Regions from separate parts of the Streptomyces sp. NPDC088707 genome, predicted to be linked through region 1. Evidence: riboswitches for the same ligand, from Rfam matches in the RefSeq annotation. Region 1 holds a riboswitch; each other region holds the start of a gene.

Region 1 (10,078 bases):
TGCGTCACCGCACCGCCCGGGCTGGGCACGACATCGCGGTGGAACCGGTCGAGGAGCTCGTCGGGCGACTCCCAGAGCCGTACCCCGGAACCGAGCTTCACCGGCGCCACCGCGACGTGCAGGGTGTCGACGAGGTCGGCGTCGAGGAACTCGCGGACGACGGTGGCCCCGCCGCCGAGCCGGACGTCCTTGCCGTCCGCCGCCTCCTTCGCCCGCGCCAGCACGGTCGCCGGGTCGCCGTCGACGAAGTGGAACGTCGTGTCGGAGAGCGTGAACGAGGGACGCGGATGGTGCGTCATGACGAACACCGGCGTGTGGAACGGCGGCTCGTCACCCCACCAGCCCTGCCACTCGTGGTCCTGCCAGGGACCGCGCTGGGGCCCGAACTTGTTGCGGCCCATGATCTCGGCACCGATGTTGTGGGAGAAGTCACGGGTGAAGTAGTCGTCGAGACCGCGGCTGCCGCCGGGATCGGTGCGGTTGGGCCAGCTCGCCGTGGCACCCGCCCAGGCGAACATGGCGCCGGGATCCGCGTGCCCGAACGGACGCTCCAGGCTCTGGCCCTCCCCCGTACCGAATCCGTCGGACGAGACCATGAAGTTCTGGACTCTGAGCAGCTGGCCCATGGGGTTCCTCCCGGTGGTCGACACAGACATGACGAACACCCAGGAGACTCCACCGGACCGGGAAACTCATCGCACCCGCTACGGAATGTCGTCCCCCAGCACCACCACGTCCTCCGCCCGGAACTCCACCCCCACCGCGGCGCCCTCCCCCGGCACCTCCCGCAGCGGAAGCTCCGCGTCCAGCGGCGGTCCGTCCACCGGGCGGAGCCGTACGGCCACATGGCTGCCCCGGAAGGTCCGGGACTCGACCGTCCAGGCCGACCCCTTCTCGACGGGCACGAGCCGCACCCCGCCGGGCCGGACCAGGAGCCGCCGCTCGCCCTGCGGCGAGCCGTCCGGCACCGGGACCTTCCCCCAGGGGGTCTCCGCGACCGGCCCGGTCACCCGCGCCGCCACCACGTTGTCGAACCCCAGGAAGCGGGCCACGAACTCCGAGGCCGGCCGCGACCACACCTCGACGGGTGCACCCGACTGGGCGATCCGCCCGTCCCGCATGACCACCACCCGGTCGGCCAGCGCGAACGCCTCGCCCTGGTCGTGCGTCACCGCCAGCACCGTCGTGCCGAGCCGCCCGAAGAGCTGCCGCAGCTCCCCGACGAGCCGCTCCCGCAGCCCCCGGTCGAGCTGCCCGAGGGGCTCGTCGAGCATCAGCAGCCGGGGCCGGGGCGCCAGGGCCCGGGCCAGTGCCACCCTCTGCTGCTCACCACCGGAGAGCGCGGCGACGGACCGCCGCCCCGCGCCCGGCAGGCCGACGAGGTCGAGCAGCTCCGTCACCCGTTCGGCCTGCTCGGCCTTCCCTGCCCCGCGCATCCGCAGCCCGAAGGCGACGTTCCCGCCGACGTCCCGCTGCGGGAACAGCTGGTGGTCCTGGAACATCAGGCCGACGCCCCGCCGGTGCACCGGCACCCCGCGCTGGTCGGCGCCGCCGAGCAGCACCCGCCCGCCGTCGAGGGCCTGCAGCCCCGCGACGGCCCGCAGCAGCGTGGACTTGCCGCTGCCGCTCGGCCCGAGCACGGACACGATCTCGTGGTCGGCGACCTCCAGGTCCACGGCGTCGAGCGCCGCCCGCTCCCCGAACCGTACGGTCGCCCCGTCGAGTACCAGCATCAGAACTCCCCCGAGGTGCGTTCAATCCGGAGCCGTTCGAGCAGCAGCAGGGACACCGCGCACACCACCATGAGGATCGTCGAGAGGGCCATCGCCTGGCCGTAGTTGAGTTCGCCGGGCCGGCCGAGGAGCCGGGCCACCGCCACCGGGAGGGTCGGGCTGTCGGGGCGGGCGATGAAGACGGTCGCGCCGAACTCACCCAGCGAGACGGCGAACGCGAACCCGGCGGCGATCAGCAGCGCCCGCCGCACCAGCGGCAGGTCCACCTCCCGCCAGGCCCGCCACGGCGAGGCACCGAGCACGGCCGCGGCCTCCCGGAGCCGCTCGTCCACCGCCCGGAGCACCGGCAGCATCGTCCGTACGACGAAGGGCACACCGACCAGCGCCTGCGCCAGCGGTACCAGGATCCAGCTGGCCCGCAGGTCGAACGGCGGTTCGTCGAGCGTGATGAGGAACCCGAAGCCGACGGTCACGGCCGACACTCCGAGCGGCAGCATGAGCAGCGCGTCGAAGCCCCGGACGAGCCGCCCGGCGCGTCTGGTCAGCGCGGCCGCGGCGAGCCCGCCGATGGCGAGGGCGATCAGGGTGGCCACGACGGCGTAGCGCAGCGAGTTCCCGATCGTGTCGAGCAGCGGCACGAGGAAGGTGCCGGAGGGGTCGGGGGTCCGCAGGGCCCGGTAGTAGTCGAGCCCGTAGCCGTGGGAGGTGGCGAAGGACCGCTCGACGAGCACCCCGAGCGGCAGCACGATCAGCAGGGCGACGGAGAGCAGGACGGCCGCGAACAGCGCCCACTGGCCGACGCCCCGGGGACGCCGGGCCGTCTCCTCGGGCGCCGTCATCCGCAGCGCGGTCTCCCGGCGGCGGACCGTCCGGGCGTGCACGGCGAGGACGACGCCGACGGCGGCGAACTGCACCATCGTGAGGACGGCCGCCGTCGTCAGGTCGAAGCGGACGACGGTCTGCCGGTAGATCTCCGTCTCCAGGGTGGAGTACGTGGATCCGCCCAGGATCTGCACGACGGCGAAGGAGCTCGCGGTGAACAGGAAGACCATCAGCGCCGCCGCCGCGACCGACGGGGCGAGCGCCGGCAGGGTCACCGTCCGCCACGCCCTCCAGCGGGACGCGCCGAGGACCCGGGCCGCCTCCTCCTGCCGAGGGTCGAGCTGCGCCCACAGGCCCCCGACGGTCCGGACGACCACGGCGTAGTTGAAGAACACATGGGCGATCAGGATCGCCCAGACCGTGGTGTCGAGCCGTACGCCCCACAGCTCGTCCAGGAGCCCGCCGCGACCGACGAGCGCCAGGAAGGCCGTACCGACCATGACGGTCGGCATCACGAAGGGCACGGTGACGACCGCGCGCAGCAGCCCCTTCCCGCGGAACTCGAAGCGCGCGAAGACGTATGCGCCGGGCAGCGCGATCAGCAGGGTGAGACCGGTGGAGGCGAGCGCCTGCCAGAGCGTGAACCACAGGACGTCGAGGATCTCCGGCCGGCTCAGCGTCTCGCCGAACCGGCCGAACTGCCACACGCCGTCGACGCGCAGCCCGCGCTCGACGATCGAGACGACGGGCCAGGCGAAGAAGAGCGCGAAGAAGGCGACGGGCGCGACCATCAGGCCGAGCCGCGCCGCGCTTCCCCGGCGGTCGGGGACTACTTCAGAACGAGCGACGACCACTGCTGGATCCACGGGTCACGCTTCTCGGCGATCTTCTCCGGCGTCATCGTCTCCGGCTTGTCGACGACCACGCCGTGCTGGGTGAACAGCTCGGGCAGGGCCGCGTCCTTCGCCACCGGGTTGACGAACATCTGGAGCGGCATGTCCTCCTGGAACTTCTTGGAGATCAGGAAGTCGATCAGCGCCTTGCCGCCCTCGGGGTTCTTCGCGCCGTTCAGCAGACCAGCGAACTCGATCTGCCGGAAGCAGGTGCCGGTGGAGACCCCGGTGGGGGCCACCTTCGGCTGCGGCTCGCCGTAGAGCACCTCGACCGGCGGGCTGGAGGCGTACGACACGACGAGCGGACGGTCGCCCTTGGCCTGCTTGCCGCCGGCCGAGCCGGAGAACTCCTGGTTGTAGGCGAGCTCCCAGCTGTCGACGGTCTTCACGCCGTTGGCCTTGAGCTTCGTCCAGTAGTCCTGCCAGCCCTCGTCCCCGTACTTCGCGGCCGTACCGAGGAGGAAGCCGAGGCCCGGGGAGGACCGCTCGGGGTTCTCGACGACGAGCAGGTTCTTGTACGCGGGCTTCGCCAGGTCGTCGAAGGTCACCGGCGGCGCCAGCTTCCTGTCGGCGAAGTACGACTTGTCGTAGTTGACGCAGATGTCACCGGAGTCGATCGGCGTGACCCGCCGCTGCTCCTTGTCGAGCTGGTACGCGGCCGGGAGGCGGTCGAGGCCCTTCGCCGCGTACGGCACGAAGATGCCGTTGTCGAGGGCGCGGGACAGCAGGGTGTTGTCGACGCCGAAGAAGACGTCGCCCTGCGGGGAGCCCTTGGTCAGGATCTCCTTGTTGACGGCCTCGCCCGCGTCGCCGCTCTTCAGCACCTTGACGGTGAAGCCGGTCTGCTTGGTGAACTCGGCCAGCACCTCCTTGGAGGCGTTGAACGAGTCGTGACTCACGAGGGTCACGGTCTTCGGCGCCGGGGCGCCGGACTTGCCGGCGGCCTCGCGGACGTCGTCCGTGCCGCAGGCGGCAAGGGTGGTGACGCCCAGCGCCGCGACGAGCGCGGCGGCGGCGGCCTTCTTGATGCTCACCGGAGTGGTGCTCACTGAGATTCCTCCTGGGTATGACCAGGAAGAGACGCGGCCCTGCCCACGACCGGCGGACCGGACGCGGGCAGGGCGCAACAGCTTGAGTTAACGACCGAACTTCCTACCCAGAATGACCTGGGCAAGGTTCAGAGGGTCTGCGGTCCTACGGTGACCGCACTCTCAGCGCTGTGGCGCTCCCCTGTCGGAATATGGAGATGTGTTCGACCTCAGAGTACAAGGTCAGCGCTCGGCGGCCGCCAGCTGTCCACAGGCACCGTCGATCTCCTGGCCGCGGGTGTCCCGCACGGTCACCGGCACGCCGTGGCGGGCGATGGCCTCGACGAAGGCCTTCTCGTCCTCCGGACGCGACGCCGTCCACTTCGAACCCGGCGTCGGGTTCAGCGGGATCAGGTTGACGTGCACCCGACGCCCCTTGAGCAGCCGGCCCAGCAGGTCACCGCGCCACGCCTGGTCGTTGATGTCCCGGATGAGCGCGTACTCGATGGAGATCCGGCGGCCGGACTTCTCCGCGTACTCCCAGGCGGCGTCCAGGACCTCACGCACCTTCCAGCGCGTGTTGACCGGCACCAGGGTGTCCCGGAGCTCGTCGTCCGGGGCGTGCAGCGAGACCGCGAGCCGGCACTTGAAGCCCTCGTCGGCGAACCGCAGCATCGCGGGCACGAGCCCGACGGTGGAGACGGTGATCCCGCGCTGCGAGAGCCCGAGGCCGTCCGGCTCGGGGTCGGTGAGGCGCCGGACGGCACCGACGACCCGCTTGTAGTTCGCGAGCGGCTCGCCCATGCCCATGAACACGATGTTGGAGAGCCGCGCCGGTCCCCCGGGCACCTCCCCGTCCCGCAGCGACCGCATGCCGTCCACGATCTGGTGCACGATCTCGGCGGTCGACAGGTTCCGGTCGAGCCCGGCCTGCCCCGTCGCGCAGAACGGGCAGTTCATCCCGCAGCCGGCCTGCGAGGAGATGCACATGGTCACCCGGTCCGGGTAGCGCATGAGCACCGACTCGACGAGCGTGCCGTCGTGCAGCCGCCACAGGGTCTTGCGGGTGGTGTCGTCGTCGCACGAGATGTGCCGCACCACGGACATCAGATCGGGAAGCAGCTCCCCGGCCAGCTTCTCCCGCGAGGCGGCCGGAATGTCCGTCCACTCGGCGGGATCGTGCGCGTACCGCGCGAAGTAGTGGGTGGACAGCTGCTTGGCGCGGAACGGCTTCTCGCCGATCGCGGCGACGGCCTCCTTCCGCTCGGCAGGCGTGAGGTCGGCCAGGTGCCGCGGCGGCTTCTTGGCTCCGCGGGGGGCGACGAAAGTGAGTTCTCCGGGCTTGGGCATGGTGGTACCAGTGTCGCAGACGCGCGCCCGTGGCCCGGTTCGCCGTTTCAGGGGGTGGGGGCCCGGGGCTGGGTCCGGGGGATGCGGTGGGTGAAGAAGAGCGCGACGACGGACGCGCCGGCCAGGATCGCGAGGGCTGCCTTCAGGCCGTCCAGCCGGGCGGCCTCGTTCGCCTCCAGGGCGGCCTCGGACACCGCCTCGCTGGTGCCCGCCTCGTCGAGGGCGGTCGTCAGCTGGGCGTCCGAGAGGAACGGGACGCCGCTCTGGAGCTCGACGACCGCCTGGCTCTTCACCTCGGCCGGGATGGCCGGGTTCCGCTCCACGGCACCCAGGAACGACGAGGTGAGCGCGGCGATCATCAGGGAGCCCGCGAGCGCCGTGCCCATCGAGGAGCCGAGGTTGGTGACGGCGTTCTGGATGCCTCCGACCTCCGCGCTCTGCCGGTCCGGGACCGCGGAGACCGTGACCGATCCGAGCTGGGAGGCCAGGGCCCCCATCCCGAACCCGATGAGCAGCAGCGGGACGGTGACGATCTCCGCTCCGGCGTCCGCGTCCAGTGCGGCCATCAGGGCGACCGCACCGGCGAGGAGCGCCAGCACCCCGATCCGCACCACCCGCCGGGGCGAGACGTCCGGGAGGAAGCGCGGGATGAGGACCGCGGCGGCGAGCAGCGTCAGCGAGAGCGGCAGGATCCGGGCGCCGGTCTGCAGCGCGGACAGACCGAGGGCCACGGACAGGTAGAGCGGGACGACGAAGAAGACGCCCATCTGCACGAGGTACTGGAAGAAGAACATCGTCAGACCGCCGGTGAGCTGCTTGTTCCGCAGCATGGCCGGGTCGACGAGCGGTTCCCGGCCGCGCTCGACGAGCCGGGCCTCCCAGCGGAGGAACAGGTACACCAGGAGGAGACCCGCCAGCATCAGCCACACGGTCAGCGACACCCCGAGCCATGCGGGTGCGTCCGCCTTCGGCTGGACCCAGCCCCATTCGTCCGAACGCAGGACGCCGTAGACGAAGATCCCCAGCCCGGCGGCGGACAGGACGGCGCCGACGAGGTCGATGCGCGGGTGTGACTCGTCGCCGGCGTCGGCGATGCGGCGGGCGAACACCAGGATGACGAGCACGACCAGGACCTCGCCGGCGAACACCCAGCGCCAGGAGAAGTAGGTCGTGGCGATGCCGCCGATGAGCGGTCCGAGCCCGATGGCCACGGCACCCGCCGCTGCCACGATGCCGTACGCCGCGGCCCGGCCCTCGGTGGGGAAGTTGCCGGCCACGAGTGCCACGATCGACGGCAGGATGAGCGCCGCCCCGATGCCTTCGAGGAACGACCAGCCGAACAGCAGCACGGGAAGGTTCGGCGCGAGCGCCGTGGTCAGCGAGCCGCAGCCGTAGATCACGCAGCCGATCATGAACGCGCGCCGGCGTCCGATCAGCACCCCGACCTTGCCTCCGGGGATCATGAACATCGCCATCACCAGCGTGTACGCGGTGATGGCGCCCTGGATGCCGGTCACGGTCGTGCCCACGTCGTCGGCCACGGTCGCGATCGCCACGTTCATGACGGAGCTGTCGAGGGCCATCAGGAACTGGCCCGCCGCGAGCGTCAGCAGGACGAGCCGCGCCCCCGCGGGTGCGCCGCCGGCGCGTGCCTGGGATGCCATGACCGCATTCTCCCCATAGGCGACGGTTTCGGCTCGGTGGCCGCGGCCACCTGCCGTGCCCTCCGTGGCCGCCTCCACGCGCCGCCCCATGCGTCAGGGCCCGTCCCCCCGGAGGGGGACGGGCCCTGACGGCACACACGCGCGGATCAGACGGGTCAGGTCGAGCCGACGAAGATCACGAACAGCAACCACACGACCGGAGCCGTCGGCAGCAGCGAGTCCAGCCGGTCCATGATCCCGCCATGCCCGGGAAGCAAGGTGCCCATGTCCTTGATGCCCAGGTCGCGCTTGATCATCGACTCGCCGAGGTCGCCGAGCGTCGCGCTCGTCGCCACCGCGAGACCCAGCAGCAGACCCTGCCACCAGATGCCGTCGTCGATCATGAACTGCATGCACAGCGCACCCGCCGCCATCGCGAAGGTCACCGCCCCGAGCAGACCCTCGCGGGTCTTTCCGGGACTGATCCTCGGTGCCAGCTTGTGCCTGCCGAAGCGCCAGCCGATCGCGTACGCACCCGTGTCGCTGACCACCGTCAGCACCAGGAACGTCAGCACCCGCTCCGGACCGTCGTCGGCGGTGAGCATCAACGCCACGAACGTCGCCAGGAACGGCACGTAGAACGCCGCGAACACACCCGCCGTGACGTCCTTCAGATAGCCCTCGGGAGGCTCCGTCATCCGCCAGATGAGTACCGCGAGCGCCGTGAGCGCCATCGCCACCCAGGCGCCCTCGGGCCCCCGGACGTACCCGGCGACGACCATCGCCGCACCGCCGACCGCGAGCGGCACCAGCGGAGCCTTGATCCCCTTGCGCTCCTGGAGGCGGGAGGTCAGCTCCCAGAGCCCGACCACCACGGCGACCGCTATCACGCCGACGAACGCCGGAGCCCAGACGTACAGCGAGGCGATGATGACGGCCCCGAGACCGACCCCGACCCCTATGGCCGCGCCCAGATTGCGCCCCGCGCTCTTCTTCTGCCGTGGCGCCGGCGGCGCGGGCGGCGGAGGCGGGGTGGGGCTGGGCATGGGCTCCTGCGGGTGCTCGTGCGGCGTCTCGTCACGGAACAGGGGACCGCTCGGGTGAGCGGCCCCCCGGCCGTGACCGTCCTGGAATCCGCCGGCGGGAACGTCGGGCACGATGGGCATGGGCCGAGTCTGCGCCGCCTGCTGCCGATCGTATGCGGGACCCGCCGGGACGGGCCCCTGGTCGGGTCCCCCACGGCCGGAACCGGCCGGGGCCCCCCAGGAAGAGTCGTTCATCAGACCTCGAGCAGCTCGGCTTCCTTGTGCTTGAGCAGCTCGTCCACCTGCGAGACGTACTTCGCGGTGGTGTCGTCGAGCTCCTTCTCGGCGCGGCGGCCCTCGTCCTCGCCGACCTCGCCGTCCTTGACGAGCTTGTCGATGGTCTCCTTGGCCTTGCGGCGGACCGAGCGGATCGAGATCTTCGAGTCCTCGGCCTTGCCCTTGGCGACCTTGATGTACTCCCGGCGGCGCTCCTCCGTCAGCTCGGGGAACACCACCCGGATGATGTTGCCGTCGTTGCTCGGGTTGACGCCGAGGTCCGAGTCCCGGATCGCCTGCTCGATGTTGCGCAGCGCGCTCTTGTCGAACGGGGTCACCACGGCCATCCGCGGCTCCGGGACGGAGAAGGACGCCAGCTGGTTGATGGGGGTGATGGCACCGTAGTAGTCCGCCACGATCTTGTTGAACATCGCCGGGTGCGCACGGCCGGTGCGGATCGCGGCGAAGTCCTCCTTGGCGACCACGACGGCCTTCTCCATCTTCTCCTCGGCCTCGAGGAGGGTCTCTTCGATCACCACATGCTCCTGCGTGTCGTCGCGTTGTGTCCTGCACGGTGTACGACCGGCAGGGCTCTGTCCATCCCCTTGCGGGGCGGTTCCCCGGTTCGGGTCAGGCCCGGGTGCCCTGGTCGCTCACGAGCGTGCCGATCTTCTCACCCTTCACCGCGCGAGCGATATTGCCCTCGGTGAGCAGTTCGAAGACGAGGATCGGGAGGTTGTTGTCCCGGCACAGGGTGATGGCGGTGGCGTCGGCGACCTTGAGGTCGCGGGAGAGCACCTCGCCGTACTCCAGTGCGTCGAACTTGACCGCGTCGGGATTGGCCTTCGGGTCGGAGTCGTAGACGCCGTCCACGCCGTTCTTGCCCATGAGGAGCGCCTCGGCGTCGATCTCCAGGGCGCGCTGGGCCGCGGTGGTGTCCGTGGAGAAGTACGGCATGCCCATGCCCGCACCGAAGATGACCACACGGCCCTTCTCCAGGTGGCGCACGGCGCGCAGCGGGATGTACGGCTCGGCGACCTGGCCCATCGTGATGGCGGTCTGGACGCGGGAGTCGATGCCCTCCTTCTCCAGGAAGTCCTGGAGGGCGAGGCAGTTCATCACGGTGCCGAGCATGCCCATGTAGTCGGAGCGGGCCCGGTCCATGCCGCGCTGCTGGAGCTCGGCGCCGCGGAAGAAGTTGCCGCCGCCGATCACCACCGCGATCTCCGCGCCGTCGCGGACGACGGCCGCGATCTCACGTGCGATGGCGTGCACGACGTTGGGGTCGACGCCCAGGCCCGTACCGCC
Region 2 (10,078 bases), on a different contig from region 1:
GTGGCGAGGCGTTCCTGCTCCAGGGCGGCGACTGCGCCGAGGCCTTCGACGCCGTGTCCGCCGACCACATCAGGGCCAAGCTCAAGACGCTGCTCCAGATGAGCGCCGTCCTCACCTACGCGGCCTCCGTGCCCGTCGTGAAGGTCGGCCGTATCGCCGGCCAGTACTCGAAGCCCCGCTCCAAGGGCACCGAGACCCGTGACGGCGTGACCCTGCCGACGTACCGCGGCGACTCGGTCAACGGCTTCGGCTTCGACGAGAAGTCCCGCGTCCCGGACCCCGAGCGCCTGAAGCGGATGTACAACGCCTCCGCCTCCACGCTCAACCTGGTGCGCGCCTTCACCACGGGTGGCTACGCCGACCTGCGCCAGGTCCACGCCTGGAACCAGGACTTCGTGAAGTCGTCCCCCTCGGGCCAGCGCTACGAGCAGCTGGCGCGGGAGATCGACAACGCGCTGAACTTCATGAAGGCCTGCGGCACCGACCCGGCCGAGTTCAAGGCCGTCGAGTTCTACGCCTCCCACGAGGCGCTGCTGCTCGACTACGAGGGTGCCCTGACCCGTACGGACTCGCGCACCGGCAAGCTGTACGACACCTCCGGCCACATGGTCTGGATCGGTGAGCGCACCCGCCAGCTCGACCACGCCCACATCGAGTTCGCCTCGCAGATCGCGAACCCGATCGGCATCAAGCTGGGCCCGACCACCTCGGTGGACGACGCGCTGACGTACATCGACCGTCTCGACCCGAACCGCGAGGCGGGCCGGCTGACCTTCATCGTCCGCATGGGCGCCGACAAGGTCCGCGACAAGCTCCCCGAGCTGGTCGAGAAGGTCACCGCGTCCGGTGCGGTCGTCGCCTGGGTCACCGACCCGATGCACGGCAACACCTTCGAGGCGGCCTCCGGCCACAAGACGCGCCGCTTCGACGACGTGCTCGACGAGGTCAAGGGCTTCTTCGAGGTCCACAAGGCGCTGGGCACCCACCCGGGCGGCATCCACGTCGAGCTCACCGGTGACGACGTCACCGAGTGCGTGGGCGGCGGCGACGAGATCTTCGTCGACGACCTGCACCAGCGCTACGAGACGGCCTGCGACCCGCGTCTCAACCGCAGCCAGTCCCTCGACCTGGCCTTCCTGGTCGCGGAGATGTACCGCGATCAGTAGGGAGATACCTACGACGATGGGGCGCGGATCCATGTGATCCGCGCCCCATCGTCGTAGCCGGGGCTTTTACGGTTCCTCGGCGCCGGGTAAGGTTAGGTTAGCCTAATCGATCACGGCGGGAGGTGAACCGCGATGTACGTCTGCTCATGCTTCGGAGTGACGGAGAAGCAGGTCAAAGCGCATGCCGACGCGGGCGCCTGCACGCCCCGCCAGATCGCCTCGGCCTGCAAGGCCGGTACGGACTGCGGTTCCTGCGTCCGTCGCATCCAGGCCATCCTCGGCCGCGGCAACTGCCCGCGGCGCGACCTCCTGGACCAGGGCATGCCCGCGCTGGCGGCGGAGACCGTCACCGAACTCGGGGAAGCCGCTTAGGGGGACCTCAGCTCGGCTGCTCGATGAGCGTCGAGATGTAGAGGGCCTCACCCAGGGACTCGATCAGCTCCAGCTGCGTGTCCAGGTAGTCGATGTGGTGCTCCTCGTCGGCCAGGATCTCCTCGAAGAGGTTGGCGGACGTGATGTCGCCCTTGGCCCGCATGACCTCGATCCCGCGCTTCAGGCGGTCGATGGCCTCGACCTCGACCTGGCGGTCCGCCTGGAACATCTCGGTGAGGGTCTGACCGACACGTACGTGGAAGAGTCGCTGGTAATTGGGCAGGCCGTCGAGCATCAGGATGCGCTCGGTCAGCTTGTCCGCGTGCTTCATCTCATCGATGGACTCTTCGCGCGTGTACTTGGCGAGCTTCGTCCACCCCTTGTTGTCCTGGATGCGGTAATGCAGCCAGTACTGGTTGATGGCCGTCAGCTCGCCGGTCAGCTGCTCGTTGAGAAACTCGAGGACCTCGGGGTCGCCCTGCATCGCAGAGGCTCCTTCCACGTTGCGTGTCTACGCCGTCACTGGGCAGGATGGCCGCATCCTCGCACCCCGAATGGGGGGCGTCCAGTAAGTGCAGGCTTAGTGGGAGTTGCCCGAATCGGGCCAGGCCGGAGGTCTCCTGGTCATGACCACCCCTCGCCGTCTGTCACCATGGATGGCATGGGTCGGACGGAGAGCGGAGTGCACCGGGAAGCAGGGCAGCCGGACCTTCCGCCGGGTCAGCGGCTCCAGCGCGGCTGGCCGGTCACCCATTACGGGCCCGTCCCCAAGTTCAAGCCGGACCGCTGGGAGTTCCGCGTCTTCGGCGCGACGGCCGACGGCGACAAGCGGTGCTGGAACCACGAGCAGTTCTCGGCCCTTCCCTTCTCCTCGGTCGTGGCCGATCTGCACTGCGTCACGAAATTCAGCATGCTCGGGGCCGAATGGGGCGGCGTCCCGGCCCGTACGGTCCTGGAGCTCGCCCCGCCCGCACCGCAGGTCACCCATGTGATGGTCTGGGCCGAGTACGGCTACAGCGCCAACATGCGGCTCGCCGACTTCGCCGACGAGCGCTCGATCTTCGCCACCCACATGGACGGCGAGCTGCTCACCGCCGAGCACGGTTTCCCGCTGCGCCTGGTCGTCCCGCACCTGTACGCCTGGAAGGGCCCCAAGTGGGTCCGCGGCGTGGAGTACATGGCCGCCGACCGGCGTGGCTTCTGGGAGGAGCGCGGGTACCACAACATCGGCGACCCCTGGACGGAGCAGCGGTACTCGTACCAGGAGGAACCGGGGGACGGCCCGGAGCTGTAGCGCTCCCGGACCGTCCTTCGGTGTGGTGCCGCGGATCAGTGGTGGTACCGGTGGACCACCGCGTGCCCCTTGCCGCGGCCGATCATCCACTTGTTGACCGGAACGGTGATCACGAAGGCGGCGGCGAGCGCGATGGCCAGCACGATCCAGAAGACCGGGTCCGACAGGTGGGCGTCCATGGCGCCGGGCCAGAGGGCGATCACGCCGTTGTCGATGATCTCCATGACCGCGATGGACAGGGTGTCGGCGGCGAGCGCGACCTTGAAGGCTGTCTTGAAGTCGACACCGGCGGCCAGGATTCCGCGCAGGGTCAGCGCGTAGCCGAAGAAGAAGGCCAGGATGATCGCGAGGATCATCGTCTCCATGTTGCCCCAGCCGAGCGCGGTGCCGATGATCATGCCGAGGACCTCGCCGATGGCGCAGCCGGTGAGGCAGTGCAGCGTCGCCTTGGCCGCCATGGACCAGGAGGCCTTGCCGTGGTGCCCGCCGTGGCCCTCGTGGCGCCCGCCGTGCTGCTCCTGGTGGCCTTCGTGGCCCTCGTGGCCCTTGTGCCCTTCGTGGCTGTCGGGGCCGGCGTGGGTGCTGTCGGTGCCGTGCTCGTGATGGGCGTGCGCGTCGTGCTGCATGGGTGCCCCCAGGGTCGGGTAGCGGTTCCTGCCGTCACTGGAACCGTATACCCCCCTGGGGTATTCCTCAACGGGGAGTCGTGTCAGTCCCTCAGCTTCTTGAGCAGCTCCACGTCCGCGAGGTGCCCCGCCGTGCCGCCGGGCGTCTCGATGATCAGGGGCACGCCCTCGGTCGCCGGGTGACGGAGGAGGTTGCGGAACGCGTCCTCGCCGATGTGGCCCACGCCGATGTTCGCGTGCCGGTCCTTGCGGGCGCCGACGACGTCCTGGGAGTCATTGGCGTGGATCAGCTTCAGCCGTCCCTCGCCCACGGTCGCCACCAGCTGGTCGAGCGTCTGCGCGGCGCCCTGCGGACCGGTCAGGTCGTGGCCCGCGGCGAAGATGTGGCAGGTGTCCAGGCAGATCCCCAGCTTCGGGTGCCGGTCGAGCACGTCGAAGTACGGCCCGAAGTCCTCCGCGCGCGAGCAGAGGGAGAACCCCTGCCCGGCCGTCGACTCCAGGAGCAGATCCGGGTCGTCCTCGTGCGTCAGCTCGTCGAGCAGCGGCAGCAGCAGCTCCCGGACCTGCGCGAGCGCCTCCGCGCGCGGGCGGCCGCCGGTCGCAGAGCCGGTGTGCACCACCACGCCCTTCGCGCCGATCTCCCGGCCCCGCCGCAGCGAGTGCCGCATCGACTCCACCGACTTCTCCGCGGTGGCCTCGGTGTGGGAACCGAAGTTGATCAGGTACGGGGCGTGGACCCAGGCCGAGATCGACTCGGCGGCGCACTCGGCGCGGAACCGTTCGTCCTCGGCGGGGTTCCCGGGCGGGGTGGCCCAGCCGCGCGGGTTGGCGACGAAGACCTGTACGGTCTCGGCGCCGAGCTCACGGGCGTAGCCCAGGCCGGTCTTGGCCAGGCCACCGGCCACGGGGACATGGCCGCCGACGGGGTTGCGCATCAGTTTCTACAGTCCCTTGATCGTGATCGTGACGGTGGAGCCCTCGGGCGCGGTCGAGCCGCCCTCCACGGACTGGCCCGTGACCTCGCTGCCCAGGTAGGGGAAGGACTTCTTGACCTCCACCTCGAAGCCCTCGTCCTCCAGGGCCGTACGCGCGTCGTCGACCGACTCGCCGACGACGTCCGGGACCTCGACGAGCCGGGGGCCCTTGGAGACGGTGAGGGTGACGGTGTCGCCCTCGGCGGCCCGGCTGCCCTCGGCGAGCGACTGGGCGGCGACGGATCCGGCGGCCTCGGGGGAGTTGATCCGCTCCGGGGCGACGAGCACCTTGAGCCCCTCGTCCTGGAGCAGGGCCGTGGCGTCGTCGACGGTCTCACCGGTGACGTCGGGCACGTCGACGGGGGAGCCCTTGCTGACCACCAGGGCGACGGCCGAGTCGGGGGTCCGCTCGGTACCGGGCTCGGGGTCGGAGCCGATCACGGCCCCCCGGGCGACGGTGTCGCTGAACTTCTGGGTGATCACCCCGGCGGCCAGGCCCTCCTCCTCGAGGACGCGCCTGGCCTCGGCGAGCGGCTTGTTCTTGAGGTTGGGCACCTTCACGATCTCGGGACCGCGGGAGAGGGTCAGCGTGACCGTGCCGTTGCCCCGGAGGCGCTCGCCGGGAGCCGGATCGACGGCCATGACGGTGCCGCGCTCGTACACGTCGCTGAACGCGCGCTTCGTCGTAGCGACGTCGAGGCCGGCGTCGGTGATCCGCTTGGTCGCCTCGGTCTCCGTCTGGCCGAGCACGGCGGGGACCCGGGTGAACTGGCCGGAATTGATGTACCAGACGCCGGTGCCCAGGCCGAGGGCGAGCAGCACGCCCAGGACGAGGAGCAGCGGGCCGCGCGGGGGCCGGCGACGGAAGCCGGGCGCGGGCGGCGGCTCGGGGGCCGGCAGCCGGTTGGTGTGCAGGACCTGGTGCGCGTCGGTCCCGTTCCCGGTCCCGTTCCCGTTCCCGGTTCCGGTTCCGGTTCCGGTCCCGGCCTCGACCGGTACGGCCCGGGGGATCACGCTGGTCCGGTCGTCCGTGGTGTCCCGTGCCCCGGACCTGGCCTGCGGGGGCAGGGCGTCCAGCTGGTCCTCGCCGAGCGCGGCGCGGGCCTCCCGCAGCCGGGCCAGCAGGGCGACGGCGTCGTACGGGCGGACCTCGGGGTTGCGGGCGGTGGCCGCGGCGACCAGCTCGTCCAGCTCCACGGCAAGCCCGGGAACGGCCGCCGAGGGGGCGGGCACGTCCGTGCTGAGGTGCTGGTAGAGCACCTGGGCGGGGGTGTCGCCGGAGTGCGGCTTGCCGCCGGTCAGCATCTCGTAGAGGACGACACCGCAGGCGTACACGTCGGCGCGGGTGTCGGCGGTGCCGAGCTCGATCTGCTCCGGCGCCAGGTACGAGACGGTCCCGAGGACCGAACCGGTGGTGGCGGTCGCCGAGCCCACGGCCCGCACGAGACCGAAGTCGGCGACCTTGACCCGGCCGTCGTCCCCTATCAGGACGTTCTCCGGCTTCATGTCCCGGTGCACGAACCCGGCCCGGTGCGCGGCGCCGAGCGCGGCGAGCACCGGCTCCAGGATGTCCAGGGCGGCCCGGGGCGCGAGGGCGCCGCGCTCGCGCAGGACGTCGCGGAGGGTGCAGCCGGCGACGTACTCCATCGCCAGGTAGACGTACGCGCCCTCGGCGCCCTGGTCGAAGACCCCGACGACGTTGGGGTGCGAGAGGCGGGCGACGGACTTGGCCTCGCGGATGAAGCGCTCGACGAACGCGGCGTCGGTGGCGAGGGCGGGGTGCATCACCTTGAGCGCGAGGACCCGGTCGAGGCGGGTGTCCACGGCCCGGTAGACGGTGGCCATCCCGCCGACGGCGATGCGCGCGTCGACGCGGTAGCGGCCGTCGAGCAGCCGCCCGACGAGGGGGTCCTGAAGGGTCGTGTCCACGGCGTCGAGTCTACGAGGGGGCGGGTGGGGGGTCGGCCGTGCGCCCCCGACTGCGACCCACCTGTGACGAGCCCCGCACGACCCGGGGCCGCGCCGGGCCCGCCGCGCCCTGACCCGCAGGTGGGCGCCGGACTGCGGGACGCTGCCCACACGCGCGGGGGCCGCTGCCCGTGTGGAGGTGGAGGCGCGGGCACGGCCCCGGGGGTCAGAAGGCGGGGCGCTCCGGATCCAGGGCGGGGCGGCCTTCCCTCGGGGACGACGCCTCCGCGAAGTGCCGCCGGGGGATCCGCCCCGCCCGGTGGGCGAGCCGCCCCGCCTCCACCGCGTGCCGCATCGCCGAAGCCATCAGGACCGGCTCCTGCGCGCGGGTCACCGCCGACGCCAGCATCACCGCCGCACACCCCAGCTCCATCGCGAGCGCCGCGTCCGACGCCGTGCCTGCCCCCGCGTCGAGGATCACCGGCACCCCCGCCCGTTCCGCGATCAGCTGGAAGTTGTGCGGGTTGCGGATGCCGAGGCCCGAGCCGATCGGGGAGCCGAGCGGCATGATCGCCGCGCAGCCCACGTCCTCCAGCTTCCGCGCGAGGACCGGGTCGTCGTTGGTGTAGGGGAGGACGGTGAAGCCGTCGTCGACCAGCGTCTCGGCCGCCACGAGGAGCTCCTCCCCGTCGGGCAGCAGCGTCCGCTCGTCGGCGACGACCTCCAGCTTGATCCAGTCGGTGCCGAGCGCCTCGCGGGCCAGGCGGGCGGTGAGGACCGCCTCGCCGGCCGTGAAGCAGCCCGCCGTGTTGGGCAGGACCCGGATGCCGAGCCGTTCCAGGACGGAGAGGACCGAGCCCTGCACGGTCGGGTCCAGGCGCCGCATCGCGACCGTCGTCAGCTCCGTGCCGCTGGCGACCAGCGAGCGCTCCAGGACGTCGAGGCTGGGCGCCCCGCCGGTGCCCATGATGAGCCGCGAGGAGAACTCCGTACCGCCGAGGGTGAACACGTCGTCGGACATCGCGCTCAGCCTCCCTGGACCGCGGTCAGGACTTCCACCCGGTCGCCTTCGCCGAGGAGTGTCGTCTCCCATTCGCCGCGCGGGACGACCGTCTCGTTGAGGGCGGCGGCGACCCCGGAGCGGGCCTGGGTCAGGGTCGCCACGAGGGCGTCGAGGGAGACGGGGCCGGAGAGCACACGGGCCTCTCCGTTCACGGACACGTTCATGCGGGCTGCTCCTGACGTACGGGCGCGGGCGCGGGGGAGAAACGGCGGGGGGTGAAGGGGCGGGCCTCGTCGGGGAGGACCCCCGTGGTGAGCACCGCGGCCATGACGTCGCCGGTGATCGGGGTGAGTAGGACCCCGTTGCGGTAGTGGCCGGTGGCCAGGTGCAGGCCGGGCAGGGCGGTGGGGCCGAGCAGCGGCGCGTTGTCGGGCGACGCGGGGCGCAGACCCGCCCGGGTCTCGGTCAGCGGGAGCTCGGTGAGCCCGGGCACGAGCTCGTGGGCGTCGCGCAGCAGCTCGTACACCCCGCCCGCCGTCACCGTGGTGTCCCAGCCGAGCTCCTCGCTGGTGGCGCCGACGACCAGTTCGCCGTTCTCGCGGGGCACCAGGTAGACGTGGCTGCCGCGGACGACGGCCCGGACCGTCCGGGAGAGGAACGGGGCGTACGGGGCCGGTACGCGCAGCCGCAGCACCTGGCCCTTCACCGGGCGCACCGGCGGAACCACCTCGTCCGGCACGCCCGCGAGACGGCCGCTCAGGCTGCCTGCGGCGAGGACGACCTGGTCGGCCGTCAGTTCCCCGCCCCCGGCGAGCACGACACCGCGCGCCCGGTCCCGTACCACCGTCAGGCTCCGCGCGAGGTCGCGGTGGAAGACCACCCCGGCCCGCTCGCAGGCGACGAGGAGCGCGGCGGCGAGCCGGCGCGGATCGACCTGGTGGTCGCCGTCCACTCGGAGCCCGCCGCGCACTCCCGGGGCCAGCATCGGTTCGAGGCGGCGGCACTCGCGGCCGCTGAGCCACTCCGATGTGAGCCCGCAGCGGGTCTGCAGGGCGTGCAGTTCGCGCAGGTGGGCCCGGTCGTCGGCGTCGAGGGCGACGGCGAGGGTGCCGCAGGCGCGGTGACCGACGTCGTGGCCGGTGGCCTCCTGCAGCTCGGCCACGAACGCGGGATAGCGCGCGGCGGAGGCGAGGTTGAGCCCGAGGAGGGTCTCCTCGCCGTAGTGGAGTTCGGTGACGGCGGCGAGCATCCCGGCCGCGACGCGGGCGGCGCCGCCGCCCGGTGCCGGATCGATCACGGCGGTGCGCAGACCGCGTCGCGCGGCCCGCCAGGCCGTGACCAGGCCGATGATGCCGCCCCCGACGACGAGGACGTCGGCGCCGCGGGCACCGGCGCCGCGGACGGCGGACGGACCCGCTTCGGGCGGACCCGCTTCCGGCGCGGCGGCGTCCGGCACGTCCGCTCCGGACGCGGGGTCCTCGGACACATGGACTTCGGAAGAACGCATGGGCGTCCAGCCCCTCCCTTCGCCGGCATGACCCGGATCAGGTTCGTACGGTCGGAGGCCGTCCCAGCCTCCCTCTCAGCCCGGTGCGTCCGGGCTCCCGCGAGTGCTTTACGCCCGACACACTAGCTTCCGCCTCCGGGGGCCGCAGACCCCTCCCTTCCTGACGATCCGTCAGATGCGTAAGGTGGTCGGGTGAGCGAGCAGAAGCAGGCACAGCAGCACGTCGTGATCGTCGGCGCCGGGATGGCGGGCGTCCAGACCGCCGTCGCCCTGCGCGAACGGGGTTTCACCGGCCCCGTGACCCTCATCGGGGCCGAGCCCCACCAGCCCTACGACCGGCCCCCGCTCTCCAAGGCCGTCCTTCTCGGCAAGGCCGAGGGCTCCGCCTTCGACATCGACTTCGAGGAGCTCGGCGTCGAACTCCGCCTCGGCCTCGACGTCACCGGGCTGCGCGCCGACGACCACGAGATCGACACCGAGGCCGGGCCCGTCGCGTACGACGTCCTGGTCGTCGCCACCGGCGCCCAGCCGATCACCCTGCCCGGCACCGAGGGCGTCCCCGGGGTCCATCTGCTGCGGACCCTCGACGACGCCGTCCGCCTCGGCCCCGTCCTGGAGCGCCGGCACAGCGTCGTGGTCGTCGGAGCCGGCTGGATCGGCGCCGAGTTCGCCACCGCCGCCCGCGAGGCCGGCTGCGCCGTCACCGTCGTCGAGGCGGCCGACCGCCCCCTCGCCGGAGCCCTGCCCGCCGAGGTCACCGCCCCCATGGCCGAGTGGTACGGCGAGAACGGCGCCGAGCTCCTCACCCACGCGCGCGTCCGCACCGTCGAGCCCGGTGCGCCGGGCAGGGTCGTCCTCGCCGACGGCCGCGAGCTGCCCGCCGACGCCGTCGTCGTCGGCATCGGCGCCGTCCCCGCCACCGGATGGCTCACCGGCTCCGGGATCACCCTCGACCCGAGCGGCGCCGTCACCGCCGACGAGCGGCTGCGCACCAGCCTGCCCGATGTGTACGCCGTCGGGGACTGCGCCTCCTTCCCCTCCGTCCGCTACGGGCGGCGCCTCCTCGTCCACCACTGGGACAACGCGCTCCAGGGCCCCCGCACGGTCGCCGCGACGATCACCGGGGCCGGTGCGGAGGCGGACTCCGGGCCGTACGACCCCGTCCCGTACTTCTGGTCCGAGCAGTTCGGCCGCTTCGTCCAGTACGCCGGGCACCACGCGGACGCGG
Region 3 (10,078 bases), on a different contig from region 1:
GGCGACCGCGAAGCCGACCCGCAGCCCCGCCAGGCCGTACGCCTTGGAGAAGGTCCGCAGCACGGCGACGTTCGGCCGGTCGCGGTAGAGCTCGATGCCGTCCGGGATGTCGGTGTCGCGGACGAACTCGCGGTACGCCTCGTCGATCACGACCAGGACGTCGGAGGGCACCCGGTCGAGGAAGCGCTCCAGCTCGGCCCGGCGCACCGCGGTGCCCGTGGGGTTGTTGGGGTTGCAGACGAAGATCAGCCGGGTCCTGTCGGTGATCGCCGCGGCCATCGCGTCGAGGTCGTGCACCTCGCCCTCGGTCAACGGCACCTGCACCGAGGTCGCCCCGCTGATCTGCGTGATGATCGGGTACGCCTCGAAGGAGCGCCAGGCGTAGATGACCTCGTCGCCGGGGCCGGAGGTGGCCTGGAGGAGCGACTGGGCGACGCCGACCGAACCGGTGCCGGTGGCCAGGTGCGAGACGGGCACGCCGAAACGGTCGGCCAGCTCCTCCGTCAGACCCGTGCAGGCCATGTCCGGGTAGCGGTTGAAGTTCGCGGCGGCGGCCAGCGTGGTCTCCATGACCCCCGGCAGCGGCGGATACGGGTTCTCGTTGGAGGACAGCTTGAAGGCCACGGGCCCACCCGAGGCCGCCGGCCTGCCCGGCTTGTAGGTGGGGACGCCGTCCAGCTCGGCGCGCAGCTTCGGGCCCGTGCTCGTCCCGCTGGTCCCGCTGGTCTCGCTCACTCTGTGGCCTCCTCGACCGTCCGTACCGCCAATACTCCTCACCTTAAGAGGATTCCCCTCCGCTGCGAATGGGCTGTGGACAACAGGAGGGACACGCTGGGGACACGCCCGCCGGGAACGACGCCCGGAGCGACGTCCGAACGCCCCGGAAGCGCCACCCCGCCACGGCGCCCCGAACGCCCCGGAAACGACCCCGCCGCGGGAACCGCGCGGCCCTGGAGCGCCCCCGGCGCGGTCTCCGCGCGCGCCACCCGAGCGACCCGGCGACCGCCCCCGGCACGCCACCCGCCACGCCACCCTGAGCGGGGCGCCGGAGCTGCCCGGGGAGCCGCCCCGCGAGCCGTCCCTGGAGCGGCCCCGCACGAGGGGGGAGCGCGTGCCCGGGTGGCGCGCGCCGGTGGCGGGCGCCGTAGCGCGCATCCCCCGTAGAGGTGAGTTGAGACCTCTTCGAGACCTCGCCCCCACGCCAGGCCTACGCCGTTCGGCAACCACTGGTCCCATGGCGAAGGCCCTAACTACCTTGGATTCCTTGCCTATTGACGTCTTTCAGCCATGCAGAAACGTGCCTGTCAACGCCTGCATATGCGACCGGCCCAACCGCCCCTCATCGCCCTACTATCGGCTCGCCATGACAGCAGCAGGGAAGCACCAGGTGAGCCGGGCACAGACCCGGGGAAGCCGGCAGGGCCGGGCAGGCATCCGGGACGTGGCCGCCGCCGCCGGGGTCTCCATCACGACTGTCTCCGACGCGCTCAACGGCAAGGGACGACTCCCCGACGCCACCCGCCGTCACGTGCGCGAGGTCGCCGACCGGCTGGGCTACCGCCCGTCCGCGGCGGCCCGCACGCTCCGCACCGGGAAGTCGGGACTCATCGGCCTGACCGTGACCACGTACGGGGATGAACCTTTCACCTTCACCGAATTCGCGTACTTCGCGGAGATGGCCAGAGCAGCCACATCGGCGGCGCTCGCGCGGGGCTACGCCCTGGTCATCCTCCCCGCCACCTCCCGCCATGACGTCTGGTCGAACGTCGCCCTCGACGGCACCGTCGTCATCGACCCCTCCGACCACGACCCGGTCGTCACCGAACTGGTCCGGCAGGGCCTGCCCGTCGTCTCCGACGGACGCCCCGCCGGCACCCTTCCGGTCACGGCCTGGGTCGACAACGACCACGAAGCCGCCGTTCTCGATCTGCTCGACCACCTCGCCGACGCCGGCGCCCGCCGCATCGGTCTCCTCACCGGAACCACCACCGACACCTACACCCGCCTGTCCACCACCGCGTACCTCAACTGGTGCGAGCGGGTGGGCCAGGACCCCGTCTACGAGGCCTATCCGGCGCACGACCCGTGCGCGGGCGCCGTCGCGGCCGACCGGCTGCTCGCCCGACCGGACCGGCCCGACGCCGTGTACGGCCTCTTCGACCCCAACGGAACCGACCTCCTCGCGGCCGCGCGCCGCTACGGGCTGCGCGTCCCGGACGACCTGCTGCTGGTCTGCTGCAGCGAGTCGACCGTCTACGCCACCACCGAACCGCCCATCACGACGCTCTCGCTCAAGCCGCGCCGGATCGGCACGGCCGTCGTCCAGCTCCTCATCGACGCCATCGAAGGGATCGACACCGACGGCCCGGTCGAGCGGGTGATACCGACGGAACTCATCGTCCGCACCTCCTCGCAGCGCCGGTCACCGCGCACCACCGTCAGCCCGCCGCGCTCACCCGCGAAGGACTGACACCCCGCCAACCGGCGCCACCGAATCCGCCGTCCCCGCCCCTGCCCGTGGGCCGGGACGGCGAAACCGGCCACCGAACCGGCCTCAACCCTGGACTCGACCTTCTCAATTCGGGCGAAACAACCGGTGAACCCGGAGTGGACCCGGATTCACCACCCCTGGTGCGTCACACAGGAGGACCCTCATTCCTATGATGGGCGCACGACATCGCGGACCACCCCGACCAGGCCGGTCCGCGATGTGCAGGGCATCGCGACCGTGGTGGAGGGGTCCATGACTCAGGGGGCCGGGCAGGAGCCCGTGGTGCGCACGGCGACATTGCGTGACTTCCGCGTACCGCCGTACGCCCGCGTGCCCGTACAGGGCCACGCCACCGATCCGACGACCACGGAACCTCTGCCGGTGCCGCCACCGGCCGAACCCGCTCCCCCGGAGCACGCACCCGTGGCCGCACCCGCCGCACCCCCGCACGCGCCCGGCGCGCCCACGGCCGGTCCGCCCGCGACCGCGCCTGCGCCCGCGACCCCGCCTGCGCCCGCTCCCGCCGAGCCGACCCTGCATCTGGGACGCCGTACCGCTCCCGCGTACGCCCCTGCCTCAGCCCCGGCTCCGGCCCCGGCTCCGGCCCCGGCCACCGCCCCGGCCGGCTCCTCCATCGTCTCCGTCGCCACCGGCCACCCCGGGAACGCCTTCCCCGAGGACGGGATGCCCGAGGGCTACACCCCGACCGAGCGCGACCTCCCGGTCATCAACCGCGGGGACACCGTGCAGGTCCCGGTCGCGTCCGAGCCGGCCCCCGCCGCCGAGCCGGCCCCCGCGAGCGGCGAAGGCCCAGGCCCGCTCTTCGTCGTCGGCGACGTCCACGGCTACCTCGACGAGCTGGTCGAGGCCCTCCGCGCCCAGGGCCTCATCGACGAGAACGGCAGCTGGGCCGCGGGCAACGCCCGCCTCTGGTTCCTCGGCGACTTCACCGACCGCGGTCCCGACGGCATCGGCGTCATCGACCTCGTCATGCGCCTCTCCGCCGAGGCCGCCGCCGCCGGCGGCTACTGCAAGGCCCTCATGGGCAACCACGAACTGCTGCTCATCGGCGCCAAGCGCTTCGGCGACACTCCCGTGAACTCCGGCGCGGGCACCGCCACCTTCCAGGCCGCCTGGCTGCTCAACGGCGGCCAGAAGCACGACATGGACCGGCTCCAGGACGTCCATCTGCAGTGGATGTCCCGGCTCGACGCCGTGGTGCAGGAGGACGACCACCTTCTCCTGCACTCCGACACCACCGCGTACCTCGACTACGGCCAGACCATCGAGGACGTCAACGACACGGTCCACGAGATCCTCAACCGGAACGACGCCGACGAGGTCTGGGACGTCTTCCGCAAGTTCACCAAGCGCTTCGCGTTCCGCGACGAGGGCGGCCCGCAGGCCGTCCAGGAGCTGCTCTCCACCTACGGCGGCTCCCGGATCGTGCACGGCCACAGCCCCATCCCGTACCTCCTCGGCCAGGTCGGCACGGAGGACGGCGAGGGCAATGCGGGCCCGCTCGTCGACGGACCGCACGTGTACGCGGACGGTCTGGCGATCGCGATGGACGGCGGAGTGACCATGGCCGGAAAGCTACTGGTCGTCCAACTCCCCCTGAACGGCTGACGCATAACCCTCCGCATCCGAGGAAGTCGAATTCCGGAAACACCCTGTCAGCGCGTGGCACCACCGCAATACCATCGTGTTCATCCGTAGCAGGCTCTCCTCCGTTTCCGCCCAACCGACCGTTTCGCACGGCTGATCCGGGCCTACGGAGCATCGGGGGATGCACATGAACGTGGCTCCGCACCTGCTGACCGAGGACCGTGCCGAGTACGAGCGGGTCCTCGACGACGCACTGAGCACCGCCCACGCACGTCCGGATCTCGCCGGAGCGGGAACCCGGCTCACACTCGCCCAACTGCGCTCCCTGACCCTGAACGCGACGACTCTGGTCACCAGCGCCGCGGCGAGCGAGTACGACCACTTCGTGAAGGTCCGCGAGCAGCACCGCGCGGCCCTCGGGACCAGGACACCGGCGTCCCAGGACCGCCCGGGCCCCGGGCCCGGCGTCGTCGCGATCCTCACCGTCATGGTGCCCGTCCTCGCGGGCGCGGCCGCCGTCATCTTCCTGCTGGTCGGTGCGGTCCTGCATGCCGTCGCCCCCACCGTGGCGTTCGGGGCGACCCTGCTCACGGCGGGCCTGGTCTTCGGCTCGGTGGCGGCCGCCGGACTGCTCGGCGCGGCCGCCGGGCTCCTCGTGACGGCCCTGCGCAACAGTCCGGCCGCGGTGAGCAGGGGCGGTCCGCCCGCACCGGACGACGAACTGACCCGCGCCCGGGAGGCCTGGCGCCGCGCACTCCTCGAACGGGGCATCCTGCCCTTCCTCCGCGACGTCCTCGCCGCCACCACCCCACCCACCGGCCCACCCGGCACCTGACACACCACCGGCCCGCGACTCCCCCGGGGTCGCGGGCCGGCACAGTCTCCGGGCAGCGGTCAGCCAGCCAACGGCGATCAGTCGGCCGACGGCGGTCAGTCCGCCAGCGGCAGGTAGACGCGGTTGCCGGTCGCCGCGAACTCGGCCGACTTCGCGGCCATGCCCGCCTCGATCTCGTCCGCCTTCAGGTCGCCGCCGTGCTCACGCCGGATGTCCTGCGAGATCTTCATGGAGCAGAACTTCGGACCGCACATCGAGCAGAAGTGCGCCGTCTTCGCGGGCTCCGCGGGCAGCGTCTCGTCGTGGAACTCGCGCGCGGTGTCCGGGTCGAGGGCCAGGTTGAACTGGTCCTCCCAGCGGAACTCGAACCGCGCGTCCGAGAGCGCGTCGTCCCATTCCTGCGCGCCGGGGTGCCCCTTGGCGAGGTCCGCCGCGTGGGCCGCGATCTTGTACGTGATGACACCGGTCTTCACGTCGTCGCGGTTGGGCAGGCCCAGGTGCTCCTTGGGCGTCACGTAGCAGAGCATCGCCGTGCCCCACCAGGCGATCATGGCGGCACCGATGCCGGAGGTGATGTGGTCGTACGCGGGAGCGACGTCCGTGGTCAGCGGGCCGAGCGTGTAGAACGGCGCCTCCTCGCAGATCTCCTGCTGGAGGTCGATGTTCTCCTTGATCTTGTGCATCGGGACGTGGCCCGGGCCCTCGATCATGGTCTGCACGTTGTGGCGCTTCGCGATCGTGTTGAGCTCGCCGAGCGTGCGCAGCTCCGCGAACTGCGCCGCGTCGTTGGCGTCCGCGATGGAGCCGGGGCGCAGGCCGTCACCCAGGGAGTACGTGACGTCGTACGTCGCGAGGATCTCGCAGAGCTCCTCGAAGTGCGTGTAGAGGAAGTTCTCCTTGTGGTGCGCGAGACACCAGGCGGCCATGATCGAGCCGCCGCGCGAGACGATGCCGGTCTTGCGGCGCGCGGTGAGGGGCACGTACGGCAGGAGTACGCCGGCGTGCACCGTCATGTAGTCCACGCCCTGCTCGGCCTGCTCGATGACCGTGTCCTTGTAGATCTCCCAGGTCAGGTCCTCGGCGCGGCCGTCGACCTTCTCCAGCGCCTGGTAGAGCGGCACGGTGCCGATGGGCACGGGGGAGTTGCGCAGGACCCACTCGCGGGTGGTGTGGATGTTGCGGCCGGTGGACAGGTCCATGACCGTGTCGGCGCCCCACTTGGTCGCCCAGGTCATCTTCTCCACCTCCTCCTCGATGGAGGAGGTGACGGCGGAGTTGCCGATGTTGGCGTTGACCTTCACCAGGAACCGCTTGCCGATGATCATCGGCTCGATCTCCGGGTGGTTGACGTTCGCCGGGAGCACCGCGCGGCCCGCGGCGATCTCCTCCCGTACGACCTCGGGGGAGACGTTCTCCCGGATCGCCACGTACTCCATCTCCGGGGTGATCTCCCCCCGGCGGGCGTACGCGAGCTGGGTCACGGCCTGGCCGTCGCGGCCGCGGCGCGGCACACGCGGCCGGCCGGGGAAGACCGCGTCGAGGTTCCTCAGTCCCCCGCCGCGCGGCGAGGTGTGCTTGATGCCGTCGTCCTCGGGGCGGGCCGGGCGGCCCGCGTACTCCTCGGTGTCGCCGCGCGCGATGATCCAGTTCTCGCGCAGCGGCGGAAGGCCCCGCCGCACGTCGGTGTCGACGGTGGGGTCGGTGTACGGGCCGGACGTGTCGTACAGCGTGACGTCCTTGCCGTTGGTGAGGTGCACCTGACGGACCGGCACCCTGAGGTCGGGGCGCGAGCCCTGGACGTACCCCTTGTGCCAGCCCGGCGTGCGGGCGCCGTCGGCAGAGGTGTCGTCCTGCTCGGAGGCAGGCGTGCGTGCATCCTGAATGGTCATGAGACCGATCTCCCTACGCCGGCATTACCCGGTAACAGGTTCGGCGGTCGGCGCAGCCTCCTCCCGTACGTACATCAGTACGCGCGTACGGTGATCAGCGCCCTCTCAGCCCGGTGCTCCGAGCTCCCGCGTGTGCAAAGGTGCCACCACGCTAGCGTCATCCCTGGCGTGCTGAACAGTGGGCCCCCGCCGTTCTTGCGATGATCGGTCGGTGACTTCCCCCCAACAGACTCCCGAGCCGCACGGCCACGACCAGGATCACAGCCCTCACGGGCACGGTTCCGCGCACGGATCCCACAGATCGCACGGGTCCCACGGATCGCAGGGATCCCACGGATCGCACGGGCACGGTCCGGCGCACGGATCCCACGGGCACAGCCACAGCCACGGGCCCGCCATCCCGGTGTCCCGGCATCTGCGCAGGGTCATCGCCGCGATCCTGATCCCCTTCGCCACGGCGGTCGTGGTCGGGCTCGTGGTCCTGTGGCCCGGTGGCACCCCGCCGCACGAGCGCACCGGTGTCGGCTTCGACCGGCAGACCGAGCAGGGCAAGGTGGTCGCCGTCCAGCACGTGGACTGCGCCTCCGTGAACGCGGGACAGGTCCCGCCGACCGGCGACACCTCGACCCCGTCGGGACGCGAGGCGGTCAACGCGCAGCAGGGGGAGTGCGCGAAGGCGACGATCGAGGTCACCAGCGGTCCGGAGAAGGGGCGCACGTTCACCGAGATCGTGCAGCCGGACGCGCCGCGCCAACTGCACGAGGGTCAGGGCGTGGTGGTGGCGTACGCCCCCGACGCCCCGCGCGATCTGCAGTACTCGGTCACCGATGTGAACCGGAAGCTCCCGCTGGCCGTGCTCGCCGGGATCTTCGCCGTCGCGGTCGTGGTCGTCGGCCGGATGAAGGGCGTGATGGCCCTCATCGCGCTGGTCGTCAGCTTCCTGATCCTGACGTTCTTCATCCTGCCGGCGATCCTGGAGGGGTCGAACCCCCTGGTCGTGGCGGTGGTCGGATCGAGCGCGATCATGCTGATCGCGCTCTACATGTGCCACGGGCTGTCGGCCCGTACCTCGGTCGCGGTGCTCGGGACGCTGATCTCCCTGCTGCTGACCGGTCTGCTCGGTTCGGTGTTCATCGGCTGGGCCTCGCTGAGCGGCAACACCGACGACAACACCGGCCTGATCCACGGCCTGTACCCGGACATCGACATGTCCGGCCTGCTCCTGGCCGGAGTGATCATCGGTTCGCTCGGTGTGCTCGACGACGTCACGGTCACCCAGACGTCCGCGGTCTGGGAACTGAACCAGGCCGACCCTGGCATGGGGCCGCGCGCGCTGTACCGGGCCGGGATCCGGATCGGCCGCGACCACATCGCCTCGGTCGTGAACACGCTGATGCTCGCCTACGCGGGTGCCGCCCTCCCGCTGCTGCTGCTCTTCTCCATCGCGCAGAGCAGCATGGGGACGGTGGCCAACAGCGAGCTGGTCGCCGAGGAGATCGTCCGGACGCTCGTCGGGTCGATCGGTCTGGTCGCCGCCGTGCCGCTCACCACCGTGCTCGCGGCCCTGGTGGTCTCCGCCGACCGCAAGGGCGCCGAGGGCCGGCCGGGCACGGACATCGGGAAGCCCGCGGCGGTACGGGGCGGACGGCGCCGCCGCGCGAAGTGAGGTACACCGGTCGGCAGGCGCCGAGCCGGTACGTGGGGACGCGCGCCGAGCCGGTACGCGGGACAGGCGCAGAGCCGGTACGCGCGGACGGCCGCAGGCTCAGGCGGCCGGGCCCGCGTTCTCCTCGGCCAGAATCCGGCCCAGTGCGGCCTCCAGGTTGTCCTCGAAGTCGCCGAGCGTCCGTTCCTGGCCGAGTGGAACCAGTTTGTCCGTACGGTCGAGGAAGGCGACCAGCGGCGGTGCGCTCGCCCGGAACAGGGCGCGATCGCCGCCGACCTGGAGCCGGATGGAGACGTCCGAGAGGCCCTCGGGCTCTGTCGGGGCGATGTGCACATCGCCGTCCCCGCTGGGCCGGTTGATCCCGTCGAGCAGCAGCTCCCTACCGAACGCCCAGGTCACAGGCGCGTCCCCGGGAAGGTGGAAGGTCATCCGCACCGCGTAGGGATCCCGGGTCTCGTATCGGAGTTCCACCGGGATCTTGAAGGAGAGCTCCTCGGAGACGAGGAAGCTCATCAGGACCTCGGCCTGAACCGACTCTCGCATCATGTACCCCGCAGTAGATGAAGCAGTTGTGTGAACACAGCTGCTGAAAGCTGTGACCGAAACGGCCAGGAATGATCCCCCGTGGCCCTCTTGACGCAATCGTGCTGTAAGCACTAGCAGATCACAAGGAGTGATTTTTCAGATACTGATAGAGAAAGCGAGCGAACTGAAGAGCCTCCCGATCTCTGTGCGTAGTCGCTCGACAGCTGGGAGCAACCGTTCTTCCTGGTGAAGGGGGAGGGAAATGGCCATTGCGGCCGCCGTGGAGCCCGCGGTGATGGGGATTGCGGCACAGACCGTGCCGAGCGCATATTCCTGACGTTCCACCAGGGGCTCCATTCGCCCCAAACCGCCCAAACGCTCCAAAAGCACGCGGCGGTTACGCACCGTGTACGGAGTGATGGCTTCCACCGGGTGGCGGTCAAGGTGGTCTTGACGAGATTTCAGATCGAGTTGGCTCAACAGGCACTGCCCGATCGCATGGGCATGCCCGGTCTCGCGAAAGTCGGCCCATTCCTCGACCGCGGGGGCGGAAGGGGTGTCGGCGACAGCGACGAGCTCGATCTCCCCCTCGCGGTAGAGAGCGAAGTACACGGGCACGCCGATCGCGTCCCGCCACTGGGCAAGGGAGTCTTCGATCTTGATGCGACGATTCTGCACATCTCCGCCGCCGGCCAGTCGGACCGCGGCGTCGCCCAGGACGAACACACCCTTCTCGCGGACCAGATAGCCCTCGTGCGTCAGGGTGCGGAGCAGGTGATACGTGGTGGGCAGCGGAAGGCCCGTCTCGCGGGCGAGTTGCTTGGCCGGGGCGCCTTCCGCATGGGAGGCGACGGCCTCCAGAAGTCTCAGTGCGCGCTGCACCGAGCCGATCAGGGTAGGCGCAGCCGTCTGCGTAGCCGTGGCCAAAGGTCACCCCCAGGCGTGACGACGGATGCATCGCACCCGCCCGCGGGGGCCGCCCCCGCGCGCCCGCCGGGCCTGGGAAACCGCTGGTCAGTACGGAGGTCTACGCCTGTAGTCCCCAACGCGGCGGAGGGATTCCA

The links. Region 1 has a riboswitch for thiamine pyrophosphate ahead of ACIP84_RS33665 (thiamine ABC transporter substrate binding subunit). Riboswitches for the same ligand answer to the same signal wherever they lie in the genome.
Region 2: it holds a riboswitch for thiamine pyrophosphate, as region 1 does, so the genes downstream of both, thiO (glycine oxidase ThiO) here and ACIP84_RS33665 (thiamine ABC transporter substrate binding subunit) in region 1, are expected to answer to the same signal.
Region 3: it holds a riboswitch for thiamine pyrophosphate, as region 1 does, so the genes downstream of both, thiC (phosphomethylpyrimidine synthase ThiC) here and ACIP84_RS33665 (thiamine ABC transporter substrate binding subunit) in region 1, are expected to answer to the same signal.

The regions. Positions count from the first base shown of each region.
Region 1 is NZ_JBIVLV010000014.1:110,153-120,230, reverse strand. Features, by position in the region: gene ACIP84_RS33680 (dihydrofolate reductase family protein) at 1-626, opposite strand, end outside; gene ACIP84_RS33675 (ABC transporter ATP-binding protein) at 705-1,733, opposite strand; gene ACIP84_RS33670 (ABC transporter permease) at 1,733-3,346, opposite strand; gene ACIP84_RS33665 (thiamine ABC transporter substrate binding subunit) at 3,385-4,497, opposite strand; TPP riboswitch at 4,580-4,690, opposite strand; gene rlmN (23S rRNA (adenine(2503)-C(2))-methyltransferase RlmN) at 4,720-5,826, opposite strand; gene ACIP84_RS33655 (MFS transporter) at 5,874-7,490, opposite strand; gene ACIP84_RS33650 (phosphatidate cytidylyltransferase) at 7,646-8,749, opposite strand; gene frr (ribosome recycling factor) at 8,749-9,306, opposite strand; gene pyrH (UMP kinase) at 9,401-10,078, opposite strand, start outside.
Region 2 is NZ_JBIVLV010000005.1:193,978-204,055, forward strand. Features, by position in the region: gene ACIP84_RS17345 (class II 3-deoxy-7-phosphoheptulonate synthase) at 1-1,166, shown strand, start outside; gene ACIP84_RS17350 (bacterioferritin-associated ferredoxin) at 1,299-1,538, shown strand; gene bfr (bacterioferritin) at 1,546-2,022, opposite strand; gene ACIP84_RS17360 (sulfite oxidase-like oxidoreductase) at 2,200-2,832, shown strand; gene ACIP84_RS17365 (DUF4396 domain-containing protein) at 2,868-3,458, opposite strand; gene ACIP84_RS17370 (deoxyribonuclease IV) at 3,542-4,393, opposite strand; gene pknB (Stk1 family PASTA domain-containing Ser/Thr kinase) at 4,400-6,361, opposite strand; gene ACIP84_RS17380 (thiazole synthase) at 6,567-7,361, opposite strand; gene thiS (sulfur carrier protein ThiS) at 7,367-7,567, opposite strand; gene thiO (glycine oxidase ThiO) at 7,564-8,850, opposite strand; TPP riboswitch at 8,848-8,961, opposite strand; gene ACIP84_RS17395 (NAD(P)/FAD-dependent oxidoreductase) at 9,043-10,078, shown strand, end outside.
Region 3 is NZ_JBIVLV010000003.1:485,005-495,082, reverse strand. Features, by position in the region: gene hisC (histidinol-phosphate transaminase) at 1-735, opposite strand, end outside; gene ACIP84_RS13040 (LacI family DNA-binding transcriptional regulator) at 1,364-2,470, shown strand; gene ACIP84_RS13035 (metallophosphoesterase) at 2,729-4,120, shown strand; gene ACIP84_RS13030 (hypothetical protein) at 4,281-4,934, shown strand; gene thiC (phosphomethylpyrimidine synthase ThiC) at 5,030-6,823, opposite strand; TPP riboswitch at 6,817-6,963, opposite strand; gene ACIP84_RS13020 (YibE/F family protein) at 7,035-8,489, shown strand; gene ACIP84_RS13015 (SsgA family sporulation/cell division regulator) at 8,589-9,032, opposite strand; gene ACIP84_RS13010 (IclR family transcriptional regulator) at 9,171-9,908, opposite strand.